One region of the Streptomyces sp. NPDC057694 genome, then DNA from elsewhere that is predicted to be linked to it. Evidence: riboswitches for the same ligand, from Rfam matches in the RefSeq annotation. Region 1 holds a riboswitch; each other region holds the start of a gene.
What was found. Region 1 has a riboswitch for thiamine pyrophosphate ahead of ACFVDP_RS15445 (thiamine ABC transporter substrate binding subunit). Riboswitches for the same ligand answer to the same signal wherever they lie in the genome.

Region 1 (3,267 bases):
CGAGGTGAAGGTGAACAGGAAGACCATCAGCGCGGCGGCGGCCACGGCGGGCCCGAGCGCGGGCAGCGTGACCCTCCGCCAGGCGGCGAGGCGCGAGGCGCCGAGCATCCGCGCGGCCTCCTCCTGACGCGGGTCGAGCTGCGCCCACAGGCCGCCCACGGTGCGTACGACGACCGCGTAGTTGAAGAAGACGTGCGCGAGCAGGATCGCCCACACCGTGGTGTCGAGCCGCACCCCCCACAGCTCGTCGAGCAGGCCGCCCTGCCCGAGGAGGGCGAGGAAGGCGGTGCCGACGACCACGGTCGGCAGCACGAACGGCACGGTCACCACCGCCCGCAGCAGCTGCTTGCCGGGGAAGTCGAGGCGCGCGAAGACATAGGCTCCCGGCAGCGCGATCAGCAGCGTGAGCGCGGTCGACGCGAGCGCCTGCCACACGGTGAACCACAGCACGTGCCGGATGTCGGACTGCCCGAGCACCTCGGTGATCCGCCCGAACTGCCAGCCGCCGTCGACGTGCAGCCCGCGCTGGACGATCGCGACGACGGGCCAGGCGAAGAAGACCGCGAAGAACACGACGGGCAGGACCATCAGGCCCAGCCGCGCCGCGTTCCCGTGGGACGCCTTCCGGCCGCCTCCTACTTCAGTACGAGCGAGGTCCACGCCTTGACCCAGTCGTCACGGTTTTCGGCGATCTTGCGCGGCGCCATCGTCTCGGCGTCGTCGACCGGGACCGCGTACTTGGTGTACGCGGCGGGCGCGGTGGCGTTCTTCGTCACCGGGTCGACGAACATGTTGAGCGGCATGTCCTCCTGGAACTTCTTGGAGATCAGGAAGTCGATGAGCGCCTGCCCGCCTTTCTCGTTCTTCGCGCCGTCGAGCAGCCCGGCGAACTCGATCTGCTGGAAGCAGGTCCCCTTCGCCACCCCGACCGGCGAGGTCTTCGGCTGCGGGTCGGAGTAGATGGCCTCGACCGGCGGCGACGACGCGTAACTCACGACGAGCGGCCGCTCACCGCCCGCCTTCTTGCCGCCGGCGCTCCCGCTGAACTCCTCGTTGTAGGCCTGCTCCCAGCCGTCGACGACCTTCACGCCGTTGGCCTTGAGCTTCTTCCAGTAGCCCTGCCAGCCGTCGTCGCCGTAACTCGCGGCGGAGCCGAGCAGGAAGCCGAGGCCGGGCGACGAGGTGGACGCGTTCTCGGTGACGAGCAGGTCCTTGTACTCGGGCTTCGTCAGGTCGGCGAAGGACGACGGCGGCGTCAGGTGGTGCTGCTCGAAGTACTTCTTGTCGTAGTTGACGCAGATGTCGCCGGTGTCGATCGGCGTGACCCGGTTCTTCTGGGCGTCGAGCTGGTACTGCTCCTTCACCTCGCTCAGGCCCTTGGCCTTGTAGGAGGCGAAGACGCCGTTGTCGAGGGCGCGCGAGAGCAGGGTGTTGTCGACGCCGAAGAAGACGTCGCCCTGCGGATTGCCCTTGGACAGGATGGCCTTGTTGACGGCCTCTCCGGCGTCGCCGTCCTTGAGGACCTTCACCTGGTACCCGGACGACTTCTCGAAGTCGGCGAGCACGCTCTTGGAGACGGCCCACGAGTCGTGGCTGACGAGCGTGACGGTCTTGGAGTCGCCGCCCGAGCCCGCGGTGTCCGAGGACGACCCGCACGCGGACAGCGTGACCAGGCCGAGCCCCACGGCCACGGCGACGGCCGCGAGCGGATAGGTCTTCTTGCTCACTAGATTTCCTCCTGGGGGTGTCCAGGAAGAGACGCGGCCCTGCCCCGGGACCTCGACGGTCCCAGGGCAGGGCGCAACAGCTTGAGTGGTGACCGAACTTCCTACCCAGAATGACCTGGGCAAGGTTCAGAGGGTCTGCGGTCATTACCGCACTCTCAGCGCTGTGGCGCTCCCCTGTCGGAATATGAAGATGTTTCGACGAGTGTACGTACGACGTACGGCTGCCAGGCTACCGCTCGGTCGCCGCGAGCTGACCACACGCCCCGTCGATCTCCTGGCCACGGGTGTCGCGCACGGTCACGGGCACGCCGTGGGCGGCGATCGCCTCGACGAACGCCTTCTCGTCCTCGGGCCGCGACGCCGTCCACTTCGACCCGGGTGTCGGGTTCAGCGGAATGAGGTTGACGTGCACCGGCTTGCCACGGAGCAGCCGGCCGAGCCGGTCACCGCGCCACGCCTGGTCGTTGATGTCCCGGATGAGCGCGTACTCGATGGACAGCCGGCGCCCGGACTTGGCGGCGTACTCCCACCCGGCGTCGAGCACCTCGCGGACCTTCCACCGGGTGTTGACCGGTACGAGGGTGTCGCGCAGCTCGTCGTCAGGCGCGTGCAGCGAGATGGCGAGGCGGCACTTGAAGCCCTCGTCGGAGAAGCGGTGGATGGCGGGCACGAGTCCCACGGTCGACACGGTGATGCCGCGCTGGCTCAGCCCGAGCCCGTCCGGCTCGGGATCGGTGAGCGCGCGAATGGACTGGACGACCCGCTTGTAATTGGCGAGCGGCTCCCCCATCCCCATGAACACGATGTTGCTGAGCCGGGCCGGCCCACCGGGGATCTCCCCGTCCCTGAGCGCCCGCATCCCGTCCACGATCTGGTGCACGATCTCACCGGTCGACAGGTTCCGGTCGAGACCGGCCTGCCCGGTGGCACAGAACGGACAGTTCATCCCGCACCCGGCCTGCGACGAGATACACATCGTCACCCGGTCCGGATACCGCATGAGGACCGACTCGACGAGCGTCCCGTCGAACAGCCGCCACAGCGTCTTGCGCGTGGTGTCCTGGTCGGTCGACAGATGCCGCACGACGGACATCAGCTCGGGCAGCAGCGCTTCCCGCAGCTTCTCCCGCGACGCGGCGGGAATGTCGGTCCACTGCTCGGGGTCGTGCGCGTACCGCGCGAAGTAGTGCGCCGACAGCTGCTTGGCACGGAACGGCTTCTCGCCAACAGCAGCGACAGCCTCCTTCCGCTCCGCAGGAGTCATATCGGCGAGGTGCCGCGGCGGCTTCTTGGCTCCGCGGGGGGCGACAAAGGTGAGTTCTCCGGGCTTAGGCATGGCTGTACCAGTGTCGCAGATGGATGGGCGTGACCTGGGGTCGTCGCGCTGGGCGCCTGTCACTGTCGGTAGCGTCTGATCACTGCTGAGCGGCCACGGGCGGCCCGGTGGCGGCCCGAAACCCTCGGCTTCCCCATGTCTGACCAGCTAGCTTCGCGGCCCGAGCACAGCCACGCCTCGTCGCCTCGACTCGCCAGGTGATCG
Region 2 (3,267 bases), on a different contig from region 1:
ATCAGTTTGCGGCCCTGGGCCAGGTCGCGGGGCTTGCCGACGGCGAGGACGGCGACCAGGGCGCCCTCGCGCAGCCAGCACACCGACCAGGCGGCGCCCGCCGGGTCGCCGCGCCACACGGCCGAGTCGGCGCTCTCGTGGTGGCCCGCGTACTGCACGAAGCGGCCGAACTGCTCGGACCAGAAGTAGGGCACCGGGTCGTAGACGGCGGGCGTCTCGCCGATGATGTTCGCTGCCACGGTGCGCGGGCCCTGCAGTGCGTTGTCCCAGTGGTGGACCATCAGCCGCTGCCCGTAGCGCCCCGAGGGGAACGACGAGCAGTCCCCCACCGCGTAGACGTCGGGCACGGACGTGCGCAGACGGTCGTCGGCGACGACCTCGTGGTGATCGCCCAGGTCGATGCCGGAGCCGGCCAGCCAGCGGGTGGCGGGGCGGGCCCCGATGCCGACGACGACGGCTCCGGCGGGCAGGCGCGTGCCGTCGTCCAGGACCACGGCCCCGGGTTCGACGCGCTCCACCCGCGCGCGGGTGCGCAGTTCGGTGCCGGAGTCCGCGTACCAGGCCGCCATGGGGGCCGCGACCTCGGCGGGCAGCGTCCCCGCGAGAGGCCGCTCGGCCGCCTCCACGACGGTGACCCGGCAGCCCGCCTCGCGCGCGGCGGTGGCGAACTCGGCGCCGATCCAGCCCGCGCCGACGACCACCACGTCGTGCTGCTCGGCGAGGACGGGCCGCAGCCGCTCGGCGTCGTCGAGGGTGCGCAGCAGGTGCACTCCGGGAAGGTCCTCCGTGCCCGGCAGCCGTACCGGTTCGGCGCCGGTGGCGACGACCAGTACGTCGTACGGGACCGGGCCCCGGGCCGTGTCCAGCTCGTGGTCGCCGGGCCGCAGGCCGGTGACTTCGAGCCCCAGCTCCAGCGTGACGCCGAGCGCCTCGAAGTCGACGTCGAAGGCGGAGCCCTCGGCCTTGCCCAGCAGCACCGCCTTGGACAGCGGCGGCCGGTCGTAGGGCTGGTGGGGCTCGGCGCCGATCAGCGTGACCGTGCCGGCGAAGCCCTGTTCGCGCAGGGCCACCGCCGTCTGCACTCCGGCCATGCCCGCGCCGACGATGACGACGCGCCGTTGCGCCGAAGCCGTGTTCCCGCTCTGCTCGCTCACAGGATCACCTTAGGCACCTGATCTTGCGTCAGTCAGCGGAGCGGGCCACTCGGACTCCGTGACGTCCTGCACACGTGTCACCGGGTTTGAAACCGTCAGGCGGGGGCGATCTCCTCGACGACGCTGGTGCCGCGGCCCTCCTGCGACTCCCACTGCCAGCTCTCGTCGAGCCGTATCCGCCCGTCGGGCAGCTCGGACACGGCGGAGACGCAGTGCCCCGAGGAGGTGGACCCGTCGGTCTTCAGCTGGACGTAGCGGAAGTCGAGCCGGTCGCCGGAGCGGGTACCGACGAGGTGGCCCCGGACGATGTCGCCGCCCTCGTAGCCGGCCCAGATCCGGCCGTCCTCCTCGTGGTAGGCGAAGCGGGTCCGGGTCCCCACCTGGCCCGGCGCCTGGTCGGCGACAGGGGCGAGGAAGAGGCCGTCGAGCGAGCGGGCCACGGGCGTGGGCTCCCTTACTGGGGCGGGGACGGAAGAGCTAGGGTGGCCACCGTAAAGCACTCGCGGGAGCCCGTACGCAGCGGGCTGAGAGGGAGGCTGGGACGGCCTCCGACCGTACGAACCTGATCCGGGTCATGCCGGCGAAGGGAGGGGCTGGACGCCCATGTCGCGTACGCCACCCGAAGCATCGAAATCCAACGCTTCAAAGAAGGTCCCCGCCACCGACGTCCTCGTCGTGGGGGGCGGCATCATCGGTCTGGTCACCGCGTGGCGGGCCGCGCAGCGCGGTCTGTCCGTCGCGGTCGTGGACCCCGAACCGGGCGGCGGCGCCGCCCAGGTCGCGGCCGGGATGCTGGCCGCCGTCACCGAACTGCACTACGGCGAGCTGACGCTGCTCGGCCTGAACGTCGCCTCGGCCCGCCGCTACCCGGAGTTCGCCGCCGAGCTGTCCGAGGCCACCGGCCAGGACCTCGGCTACCGCGCGTGCGGCACACTCGCCGTCGCGCTCGACTCCGACGACCGGGCCCACCTGCGGGAACTGCACGCGCTGCAAGAGAGGTCGGGACTCGACTCGGAGTGGCTGTCGGGCCGCGACTGCCGGCGCCTGGAGCCGATGCTCGCTCCGGGCGTGCGCGGGGGCCTGCGGGTCGACGGCGACCACCAGATCGACCCGAGAAGGCTCGCGAGCGCCCTGGTGACGGCCTGTGAGCGGGCCGGCGTGGTCTTCCACCGGGCGTGGGCGGACCGGCTCCGCGTCGTGCGGGACCGGGCGTGCGGCGTCACGCTGGCCGACGGCACGGACCTCGCCGCCGGTCAGGTGGTCCTGGCGGGCGGGAGCCGCAGCGGGCAGCTCGCGGGAGTCCCCGACGAGGTGCTGCCGCCGGTGCGTCCGGTCAAGGGCCAGGTGCTGCGGCTCACGGTGCCCCGGCGGTACGCGCCGTTCCTGAGCCGCACGGTGCGCGCCGTGGTCCGCGGCAGCCACGTCTACCTGGTGCCGCGCGTGAACGGCGAGCTGGTCGTCGGCGCGACCAGCGAGGAGCTGGGCTGGGACACCACGGTCACCGCGGGCGGCGTCTACGAGCTGCTGCGCGACGCCCACGAACTCGTCCCCGGCATCACGGAACTGCCGCTGACGGAGACCCGCGCGGGCCTGCGCCCGACCTCCCCCGACAACGCCCCGCTGCTCGGCCCGACCGCGCTGCCGGGCCTGCACCTCGCCACCGGCCACCACCGCAACGGCGTGCTGCTCACACCGGTCACCGGCGACGCCCTGGCACACGTCCTGGTCACCGGTGAACTCCCGGAAGAAGCACGTCCGTTCACCCCGAAGCGGTTCAGCGCCGCCACTCTGGAGCAGCCCGCATGAACGTCACCGTCAACGGCGAGCCGCGCGCCGTGGCCGCCGGGGTCACCCTCGGCGCCCTGGTGGCCACGCTCACCACCGCGCACTCGGGTGTCGCCGCCGCGCTCAACGAGACCGTCGTGCCGCGCACCCGATGGCCCCTCACGGCGCTCTCCGAAGGAGACCGCGTCGAAGTCCTCACCGCCGTCCAAGGAGGCTGACTCACTGATGGCTGACGACGCTTTCGTCCTCGGCGGCACCACCTACTCCTCGCGCCTGATCATGGGCACGGGCGGGGCGCCGAGCCTCGACGTCCTCGAACGCTCTCTGG
Region 3 (3,267 bases), on a different contig from region 1:
GCACCGATCCCGGACGTGATGTGGTCGTACGCCGGGGCGACGTCCGTGGTCAGCGGGCCGAGCGTGTAGAACGGCGCCTCCTCGCAGATCTCCTGCTGGAGGTCGATGTTCTCCTTGATCTTGTGCATCGGGACATGGCCCGGCCCCTCGATCATCGTCTGCACGCCCAGCCGCTTGGCGATCGTATTCAGCTCACCGAGCGTGCGCAGCTCCGCGAACTGCGCCTCGTCGTTGGCGTCCGCGATGGAGCCGGGGCGCAGACCGTCGCCGAGCGAGTACGTGACGTCGTACGCCGCGAGGATCTCGCACAGCTCCTCGAAGTGCTCGTAGAGGAAGCTCTCCCTGTGGTGCGCGAGGCACCAGGCGGCCATGATCGAACCACCGCGCGAGACGATGCCGGTCTTGCGGTTGGCGGTCAGCGGGACGTACGGGAGACGGACACCGGCGTGAACCGTCATGTAGTCGACGCCCTGCTCGGCCTGCTCGATCACCGTGTCCTTGTAGATGTCCCAGGTCAGTTCCTCGGCCCTGCCGTCGACCTTTTCGAGGGCCTGGTAGAGCGGCACGGTGCCGATGGGGACGGGGGAGTTGCGCAGCACCCACTCGCGCGTGGTGTGGATGTTGCGGCCGGTGGAGAGGTCCATGACGGTGTCGGCGCCCCAACGGGTCGCCCACGTCATCTTGTCCACCTCCTCCTCGATGGACGAGGTCACCGCGGAGTTGCCGATGTTGGCGTTGACCTTCACCAGGAACCGCTTGCCGATGATCATCGGCTCGATCTCCGGGTGGTTCACGTTGGCGGGCAGCACCGCGCGGCCCGCCGCGATCTCCTCGCGGACGACCTCGGGCTCGACGTTCTCCCGGAGGGCCACGAACTCCATCTCCGGGGTGATCTCGCCCCGTCGTGCGTACGCGAGTTGGGTCACGGCCTGTCCGTCGCGGCCGCGGCGCGGCTGGCGCGGGCGGCCGGGGAAGACCGCGTCGAGGTTGCGCAGATCAGTCGCTCCGCTCCGGAGCAGTCCGCCGCGCGGTGAGGTGTGCTTGATGCCGTCGTCCTCGGGGCGGACGGGGCGTCCCGCGTACTCCTCGGTGTCGCCGCGGGCGATGATCCAGTTCTCCCGGAGGGGTGCGAGACCCCGGCGGACATCGGTGTCGACGGTCGGATCGGTGTACGGGCCGGAGGTGTCGTACAGCGTGACCGACTCCCCGTTGGTGAGATGCACCTGACGGACCGGCACCTTGAGATCGGGGCGCGAGCCCGCGGGGCCCGTCACATATCCCTTGTGCCAGCCGATGGACTTCCCGGCCTCGTCAGGGTTCTCACCCTGGTTGGAGGCAGGCGTGCGTGCGTCCGTTGTGGTCATGAGACCTACTCCCTACGCCGGCATTACCCGGTAACAGGTTCGGCGGTCGACGCAGCCGTCTTCGTCCTGCCTGTTTCACGTGAAACAGGTCCTGCGACGAAGGTCAGCGCCCTCTCAGCCCGGTGCTCCGAGCTCCCGCGTGTGCAAAGGTGCCTCCACGCTAGCGCCCCTTCGGACGCGTTGAACAGAGGGCCCCTGTCGTTCTTGCGATGATCGGTCGGTGACCACCACCCAGCAGCCGCCTCCTCCGCCCCAACCTCCCCACGGACACGGCCCGTCCGGGGGAGGGCACGGCCACTCCCACAGCCATGGCCCGGCCGCGCCCGTCTCCAGGCATCTGCGGAAGGTCATCGCGGCGGTCCTGATCCCCTTCTCGGTGGCGGTGGTGGTCGGTCTGGCGGTGCTGTGGCCCGGCGGCGCCCCGCCCCACGAGCGCACCGGAGTCGGCTTCGACCGGCAGACGCAGCAGGCCACGGTGACCAAGGTCGACAAGGTCTCCTGCGCGTCCGTGAACGCCTCGGGGGACACCCCGACCGGCGACACCTCGACGGCCGAGGGCTCCGCCGCGCAGCAACAGGCCCGCGGCACCTGCGAGAACGCGACGATCCGCATCGCCACCGGCAAGGACAAGGGCCGTACGTTCACGGAGGTCGTCCAGCCGGACTCGCCACGGCAGCTGCACGAGGGCCAGAAGGTGATCGTCGCCTACGCGCCGGACGCCCCGGAGAATCTGCAGTACTCGGTCACCGATGTGAACCGCAAGATCCCGATGGTGCTGCTGGCCGGCATCTTCGCCCTGGCCGTGGTGCTGGTCGGGCGTCTGCGGGGCGTCATGGCGCTGGTCGCGCTCGCGGTCAGCTTCATGGTGCTGACGTTCTTCATCCTGCCCGCGATCCTCCAGGGTTCGAATCCCCTGGTGGTGGCGGTCGTCGGAGCCAGTGCCATCATGCTGATCGCGCTGTACATGTGCCACGGTCTGTCGGCCAGAACCTCCGTCGCCGTCCTGGGCACCCTGGTCTCACTCGTGCTCATCGGCCTGCTCGGCTCGCTGTTCATCGGCTGGGCCGCGCTGACCGGCAACACGGACGACAACACCGGCCTGATCCATGGCCTGTATCCGCACATCGACATGAGCGGCCTGCTGCTGGCGGGCGTCATCATCGGCTCGCTCGGGGTGCTCGACGACGTGACCGTCACCCAGACGTCGGCGGTCTGGGAACTGCACGAGGCCAACCCCTCGATGGGCTGGCGGGGGCTGTACCGCGCGGGCATCCGGATCGGCCGCGACCACATCGCGTCGGTCGTGAACACCCTGGTCCTGGCGTACGCGGGCGCGGCGCTGCCGCTGCTGCTGCTGTTCTCGATCGCGCAGAGCAGCGTGTCGGACGTGGCCAACAGCGAGCTGGTGGCCGAGGAGATCGTCCGCACGCTGGTCGGCTCGATCGGCCTGGTCGCCTCTGTGCCGGTGACGACCGCGTTGGCCGCCCTCGTGGTCTCCGCCGACCGCGCGGGCCCTCAGGCCCCTGCCACAACCGCTCCTGCACGCGGGGGCAGAGGCCGACGACGTAAGGCGTGAGCGCGGAACTGCTCGGGTGCACCGCACTGCTGAAGCGTTACGTCGATGTCGCGCCGGGCCGATGGGGAGTCAGCCGGCGCTCTGCTCCTCGGCCAGAATCCGGTCGAGCGCCTCGTCGAGGTCGGCCTCGAAGTCGGCGAGGGCCTGCTCATGGCCGAGCGGGACCAGCTTGTCCGTGCGGTCGAGGAACGCGATGATCGGCGCGACCCCGGCCCGGAACAGCGCCTGATCGCTGCCCACTTGGAGCCTGATGTGGACCTCGCCCGGCAACTCGGTGGTGATCCCGTCGCCCGACAGCTCCACGGGGGAGACCCGGACATCGCCGTC

Region 2: another riboswitch for thiamine pyrophosphate. It lies ahead of thiO (glycine oxidase ThiO); the one in region 1 lies ahead of ACFVDP_RS15445 (thiamine ABC transporter substrate binding subunit).
Region 3: another riboswitch for thiamine pyrophosphate. It lies ahead of thiC (phosphomethylpyrimidine synthase ThiC); the one in region 1 lies ahead of ACFVDP_RS15445 (thiamine ABC transporter substrate binding subunit).

Annotation. Positions count from the first base shown of each region.
Region 1 covers NZ_JBHVIX010000005.1:255,909-259,175, reverse strand. Annotated here, with positions in the region: gene ACFVDP_RS15450 (ABC transporter permease) at 1-660, opposite strand, end outside; gene ACFVDP_RS15445 (thiamine ABC transporter substrate binding subunit) at 636-1,727, opposite strand; TPP riboswitch at 1,808-1,913, opposite strand; gene rlmN (23S rRNA (adenine(2503)-C(2))-methyltransferase RlmN) at 1,957-3,063, opposite strand.
Region 2 covers NZ_JBHVIX010000031.1:55,285-58,551, forward strand. Annotated here, with positions in the region: gene ACFVDP_RS38990 (NAD(P)/FAD-dependent oxidoreductase) at 1-1,091, opposite strand, end outside; gene ACFVDP_RS38995 (hypothetical protein) at 1,250-1,594, opposite strand; TPP riboswitch at 1,647-1,760, shown strand; gene thiO (glycine oxidase ThiO) at 1,758-2,960, shown strand; gene thiS (sulfur carrier protein ThiS) at 2,957-3,157, shown strand; gene ACFVDP_RS39010 (thiazole synthase) at 3,165-3,267, shown strand, end outside.
Region 3 covers NZ_JBHVIX010000006.1:108,871-112,137, reverse strand. Annotated here, with positions in the region: gene thiC (phosphomethylpyrimidine synthase ThiC) at 1-1,364, opposite strand, end outside; TPP riboswitch at 1,357-1,513, opposite strand; gene ACFVDP_RS16730 (YibE/F family protein) at 1,585-2,940, shown strand; gene ACFVDP_RS16725 (SsgA family sporulation/cell division regulator) at 3,010-3,267, opposite strand, start outside.